Aquabacterium sp. OR-4: one gene and its partner. The protein of the gene in region 1 binds, or shares a complex with, the protein of each later gene. Links are inferred from orthologs where the notes say so. Each region holds a gene or a part of one and is shown on either strand. Other genes may lie near its edges.

What was found.
Region 2: the proteins of N4G63_RS08860 (region 1) and accD are in contact, whole or in part, in a solved structure (PDB 8UXZ), measured with the Escherichia coli proteins. The link is inferred for Aquabacterium sp. OR-4 from one-to-one orthologs.

Annotation. Positions count from the first base shown.
Region 1 is NZ_JAOCQD020000001.1:2,036,946-2,039,931, forward strand. The notes cover bases 30-2,948. They hold N4G63_RS08860 (acetyl-CoA carboxylase carboxyltransferase subunit alpha), read right to left. Parts: upstream 2,016-2,948; coding sequence 1,044-2,015; downstream 30-1,043. Other genes in these bases: tilS (tRNA lysidine(34) synthetase TilS), read right to left, coding at 30-990; N4G63_RS08865 (DNA-3-methyladenine glycosylase family protein), read right to left, coding at 2,060-2,743; cysS (cysteine--tRNA ligase), read right to left, coding at 2,746-2,948. In the rest of the region: more of tilS, read right to left, coding at 1-29; more of cysS, read right to left, coding at 2,949-2,986. UniProt on the Escherichia coli protein: Component of the acetyl coenzyme A carboxylase (ACC) complex. First, biotin carboxylase catalyzes the carboxylation of biotin on its carrier protein (BCCP) and then the CO(2) group is transferred by the carboxyltransferase to acetyl-CoA to form malonyl-CoA.
Region 2 is NZ_JAOCQD020000001.1:2,408,467-2,411,511, reverse strand. What follows is about bases 68-3,045. They hold accD (acetyl-CoA carboxylase, carboxyltransferase subunit beta), read left to right. Parts: upstream 68-1,109; coding sequence 1,110-1,982; downstream 1,983-3,045. Other genes in these bases: folC (bifunctional tetrahydrofolate synthase/dihydrofolate synthase), read left to right, coding at 2,047-3,045; trpA (tryptophan synthase subunit alpha), read left to right, coding at 256-1,068; trpB (tryptophan synthase subunit beta), read left to right, coding at 68-259. Outside these bases: more of trpB, read left to right, coding at 1-67.

The DNA of each region.
Region 1 (2,986 bases):
CATCGCATGCCAGTGCAGCAGGCCGCGGTAGAGCCGCAGCTCGGCCCCACCACCAGCCGGCCAACGGCCAGTGGATCGGGTGGCACGCCCGGATGTGGACGATGCCGCGCCGGGCAGTTCAAGCAGCAGGCGTTGCAGCAGTGCTTCGGCCGCACCCTGGCCGGCCTGCCGGCCCAGCCAGACCCGCAGCGCATTGGCCTGCCGGGCGGCTGACAAGCTGCGCCAGGCGGCCACCTGCAGCGCAGTGCCTGCGGCTGCGTCGCTGGCCAGGGCGCAGGTGGCCAGATCCATCTGCGCCAGTTCGGCCAGCGCCGCATCGGCCTCGTGCGCACGGCGGGCCGACAAGGCCAGCGCCGCCTCGGCCTCGGGAAAGGCCGCGCTCAAGGCCGGCCAGACCCGGGCCCGCAGGCGATTGCGGGCCAGGTTCAGGTCGTTGTTGGACGGATCGTCCACCGGCCGCAGCCGGTGGCGCTGCACATAGGCCTCGATGGCCTGGCGCGGCTGGGCCAGCCAGGGCCGGGCCCACACCAGGCCATGGCGCAGCGCCGCCGGCGGCATGGCCGCCAGCCCGGCCGGGCCACCACCGCGCAAGGCCTGCAACAGCACCGTCTCGGCCTGGTCGCGCCGATGCTGGGCCAGCAGCAGCAAAGTGGCGCCGGCCTCGCCGGCCAGGCGCTGCAGCGCGGCATGTCGGCCGGCACGCGCCCAGGCCTCGATGCTCTGCCCCGGCGCCGGGGCACCTTGCAGGCGTGCCCAGCGCAGGCTCAGCGGCCAGCCCAGCGCCTGCCAGCGCCGGCAGCGCTGCTGCGCCTGGCGCAGCCAGGCATCGGCCTGCGGCAGCAAGCCATGGTGGATGTGCAGTGCCACCACCTGCAGCCCCAGCGCCGAGGCCACGCGGCAGGCACAGTGCAGCAACGCCAACGAGTCGCGCCCGCCGCTGTAGGCCACGGCCAGCACGCCAGGCGGGCTGCCGCGCCGGGTTGCGGGCACGGCACCGGCATCAGGCGGCGAAGTCGCAGGCCGGCGGGCCATGCGCTGCGCGGTCAGCGCTCCTTGGTGTCGCTGTAGCGGCCGTAGGCCTGCAGGCGGTCGTAGCGACGCTGCAGCAGCTCTTTGGTCTTGAGGTCGGACACCTGGCGCAGCGCCTCGGCCAGACCACGCTTGAGCTGCGAGGCCATCTGGCGCACATCGCGGTGCGCGCCGCCCACCGGCTCGCTGATCACCTTGTCGATCAGGCCCAGGGCCTTGAGCCGGTGCGCGGTGATGCCCAGGGCCTCGGCGGCATCGCTGGCGCGCTCGGAGGTCTTCCACAGGATGCTGGCGCAGCCTTCGGGCGAGATCACCGAGTACACCGCAAACTGCAACATCAGCAGCTGGTCGGCCACGCTGATGGCCAGCGCGCCGCCCGAGCCGCCTTCACCGATGATGGTGGTGACGATGGGCACCTCGAGCTGCGCCATCTCGAAGATGTTGCGGCCGATGGCCTCGCTCTGGCCACGCTCTTCGGCGCCGATGCCGGGGTAGGCGCCGGGGGTGTCGACGAAGGTGAACACCGGCAGGCCGAACTTCTCGGCCAGCTTCATCAGGCGCAGCGCCTTGCGGTAGCCCTCGGGGCGCGGCATGCCGAAGTTGCGCGCGGCGCGCTCCTTGGTGTCGCGGCCCTTCTGGTTGCCGATGACCATGCAGGCCTGGCCGTTGAAGCGCGCCAGGCCACCGACGATGGACAGGTCGTCGGCATAGTGGCGGTCGCCGTGCATCTCCTGGAAATCGGTGAACAGCTCGTTCACGTAGTCCAGCGTGTACGGGCGCTGCGGGTGGCGGGCAATCTGCGTCACCTGCCAGGGCGACAGGTTGCTGTAGATCTCCTTGGCGAGTTGCTGGCTCTTCTTGTCGAGCCGTTCAATCTCGTCGGAGATGTCAACCGCCGATTCAGACTGCACGTAGCGCAGTTCTTCGATCTTGGTCTCGAGTTCGGCGATCGGTTGCTCGAATTCGAGGAAGTGTCGTTTGCTCATCCGCGGGGTCGGGTGGGTGGATCAAACCGCCGTTGCGGTACAGGTCAGTAGTCTACCGGCAGCGGGTCGAGGCTGCGCCACAGGTACCAGGTGGCCACCGATCGGTACGGGGCCCAGGCCTCGCCCACCTCGCGCGCCTCGGCACGCGACACGGGCTCGCCACTGAAGTAGCTCAGCGAGATGCCCTTGATCAGGCCCACGTCGTCGAGCGGCATCACGTTGGGCCGCATCAGGTGGAAGATCAGGAACATCTCGGCCGTCCAGCGGCCGATGCCGCGAATGGCCACCAGTTCGTCGATGATGGCCTCGTCATCCATCTGCTGCCACTGCGCCACATGCACCTGGCCGGCGTCGAAGTGACGGGCCAGGTCGCACAGGTACTCGGCCTTGCGCGCCGACAGGCCGGCGCCGCGCAGCGCGGGAGTGTCGAGCGCCAGCACCGCGGTGGGCGAAAGCTGCGCCACCGGGCCGCCTGCCGCGGCCACGAAACGCTCCCACACCGATTGCGCGGCCTTCACCGAGATCTGCTGGCCGACGATGGACCGCGCCAGCGTGATGAAGGCATCGCCCCGGCTCTGCAGACGGGCCTCGCCAAACTGCGGGATCAGCTTCTTCATCACCCGGTCGCGCTTGGCCAGGTGGCGGCAGGCGTCGTCCCAGTAGGCCGGGGTAAAACCTTCGGGCGCGGCGGCCGAGGCCGCCGCTGGCGCGGCAGGGGTCTTGGGCACGTTCAGGTCCGCACCCAGGTGGTGCCCTGTGCCGAATCCTTGAGCACGATGCCCTCGGCCAGCAGCGCATCGCGGATGCGGTCGGCCTCGGCAAAGTTTCGGGCCGCCTTGGCCGCCGCACGCGCGGCGATGGCCGCCTCGATGCGTGCGCCTTGATCTTGCGCCGCCGGCGAGGCCCCGCCCTGCAGGTAGGCCTTGGGCGCCTGCTGCAAGATGCCCAGCACGCCGCCCAGGGCCCGCAGC
Region 2 (3,045 bases), 370 kb from region 1 along the record:
GGCGCTGGCCGCCTTCCATCGCCTGTGCCGCACCGAGGGCATCATCCCGGCGCTCGAATCCAGCCATGCCATCGCCTACGCCATGAAGCTGGCCGCCACACTGCCGGCCGACAAGCACCTGCTGGTCAACCTGAGCGGCCGTGGCGACAAGGACATCGGCACCGTGGCCGACCTGTCGGGCGCCGAGTTCTACTGCCGGCCTTCGTGCCGGGGCCAGACCGTCAAGGGTGGCGCACCGACCGTGGAGATCCGCAAGTGAGCCGCATCGCAGCCGTTCTTTCCGCCCTGAAGGCGCAGGGTCGCCAGGCCCTGGTGCCGTACTTCTGCGCCGGCGATCCCTCGGCCGAGGCCACCGTGGCCGTGATGCACGCGCTGGCCGACGGTGGCGCCGACATCATCGAGCTGGGCGTGCCCTTCAGCGACCCGATGGCCGATGGCCCGGTGATCCAGCAGGCCAGCGAGCGCGCGCTGGCGCGCGGCATCGGCAGCGTGCAGGTGCTGGACTTCGTGCGCCAGTTCCGCACCAGCAACCTCAGCACGCCGGTGGTGCTGATGGGTTATGCCAACCCGGTGGAGCGCTACGACCAGAAGCACGGCCGCGGCGCCTTCATCCGCGACGCCGCGGCGGCGGGCGTGGACGGCCTGCTGATCGTCGACTACCCGCCCGAGGAATGCGAGGCCTTTGCGGCGGAACTCAAGGCGGCCGGCCTCGATCTGATCTTTCTGCTGGCGCCTACCAGCACGGCAGCGCGCATGGCCCAGGTGGGCCGCATCGCCACCGGCTATGTGTACTACGTGTCGCTGAAGGGCGTGACCGGTGCCGGCCACCTCGACACCAGTGCTGTGGCTGAGGCTGTGCCACGGATTCGCGCGCATGTCAAGGTTCCAGTTGGGGTAGGCTTCGGCATTCGTGACGCAGTCACGGCCCGGGCAGTGGCCCAGGTCGCCGACGCGGTGGTCATCGGCTCGCGCCTGGTTCAGCTGCTGAACGAGGCACCCGGCGAGCAGGTGGCCAGCGTGGCGCGCGGCTACATGGCCGAGATTCGCGCCGCACTGGATGCCCGGTAGGCCCGCCTGCCGGCAATGATGATGATGAAGGAGTGCACCGCATGAGTTGGCTGGAGAAATTGCTGCCGCCCAAGATCCAGCAGACCGATCCGACCGAGCGCCGCTCGGTGCCGGAAGGCCTGTGGGTCAAGTGCCCGTCCTGCGACACGGTGCTTTACAACACCGACCTGGCCAAGAACCTCAACGTCTGCCCCAAGTGCAGCCACCACCACCGCATCGGCGCGCGCGCGCGGCTCGATGCCTTTCTCGATGCCGAAGGGCGCTTCGAGATCGGCCAGGAGGTGGTGCCGGTCGATCCGCTGAAGTTCAAGGACAGCCGCAAGTACCCCGAGCGCCTGAAAGACGCGCTGGAGAGCACCGGCGAGACCGATGCGCTGATCGTCATTGGCGGCGCGGTGATGAGCGTGCCGCTGGTGGCCGCCTGCTTCGAGTTCGACTTCATGGGCGGCTCGATGGGTTCGGTGGTGGGTGAGCGCTTCGTGCGCGGCGTCGAGGCCGCCATCGAGCAGAAGGTGCCCTTCGTGTGCTTCACCGCCACCGGCGGTGCGCGCATGCAGGAGGGCCTGTTCAGCCTGCTGCAGATGGCCAAGACCAATGCCGCGCTGACCCATCTGGCCAAGGCCAAGCTGCCCTACATCAGCGTGCTCACCGATCCCACCATGGGCGGCGTGTCGGCCAGCTTCGCCTTCGTGGGTGATGTGGTGATCGCCGAGCCCAAGGCCCTGGTCGGCTTTGCCGGCCCGCGCGTGATCGAGAACACCGTGCGCGAGAAGCTGCCCGAGGGCTTCCAGCGCGCCGAGTTCCTGGTGCAGAAGGGCGCCGTCGACCAGATCGTCGACCGCCGCCAGCTGCGCGCCGCCATCGCCTCGATGCTGGCCATGCTGCAGCGCCAGAGCGCCGACGCGGTGGCCTGAGGCTCACCCATCCCCCTGCCAGCGTCGGGCCCTGCGGGGCCCGATCTGCTTTGAGACCCCTGTCATGACCCTGCCCACCAACCTGCCGGACTGGCTGGCCCATTGCGCCGCGCTGCACCCGAAGACGATGGACCTGTCGCTCGAGCGCACCGCCGAGGTGGCGCGCCGGCTCGGCATCGGCTTCAAGGTGCCGCTGATCAGCGTGGCCGGCACCAATGGCAAGGGCAGCACCTGCGCCATGCTGGAGTCGATCGCGCGCCACGCCGGCTACCGGGTGGGCCTGTACCAGAAGCCCGAGCTGGTGCACTTCGAGGAGCGCTGCCGCATCGGTGGCGAGGCGGTGGCGGCCGACGAGTTGGTGCCGCATTTCGCGGCGGTGGAGGCGGCGCGGGGCGACCTGCAGCTCACCCAGTTCGAGTTCAGCACCCTGGCCATCGCGCGCCTGCTGTCGCTGGCCGAGCTCGACCTGGTGATCCTCGAGGTGGGCCTGGGCGGTCGTTTCGATTCGGTCAACGCCTTCGATGCCGACGTGGCGGTGATCACCAGCATCGCGCTCGACCACACCGAGTGGCTGGGCGACACGCGCGAGGCCATTGGCTTCGAGAAGGCCGGCATCATGCGAGCCGGCCGCCCGGTGGTGGTGGGTGACCCCGAGCCGCCGCAAAGCGTGCTGGATCACGCCCTGAGCCTGGGCGCCGACCTGTGGCTGCACGGGCGCGACTTCAACCTCTCGGGCGACCGCCAGCAATGGGGCTGGAACGGCCGCGGCCGCCGCTACAGCGGCCTGGCCTACCCGGCGCTGCGTGGCGCCAACCAGTTGCTCAATGCGGCCAGCGCGCTGGCCGCACTGGAGGCCTTGCGCGAGCGCCTGCCGATCAATGCGCAGGCGGTGCGCCAGGGCCTGGCCATGGTCGAGCTGCCCGGGCGTTTTCAGATCGTGCCCGGCGAGCCGGCCCTGGTGCTGGATGTGGCGCACAACCCGCAGGCCGTGGCCGCGCTGGCGCTCAACCTCGACCAGATGGGCTTTTATCCGCGCACCCATGCGGTGTTTGGCGCCATGCGC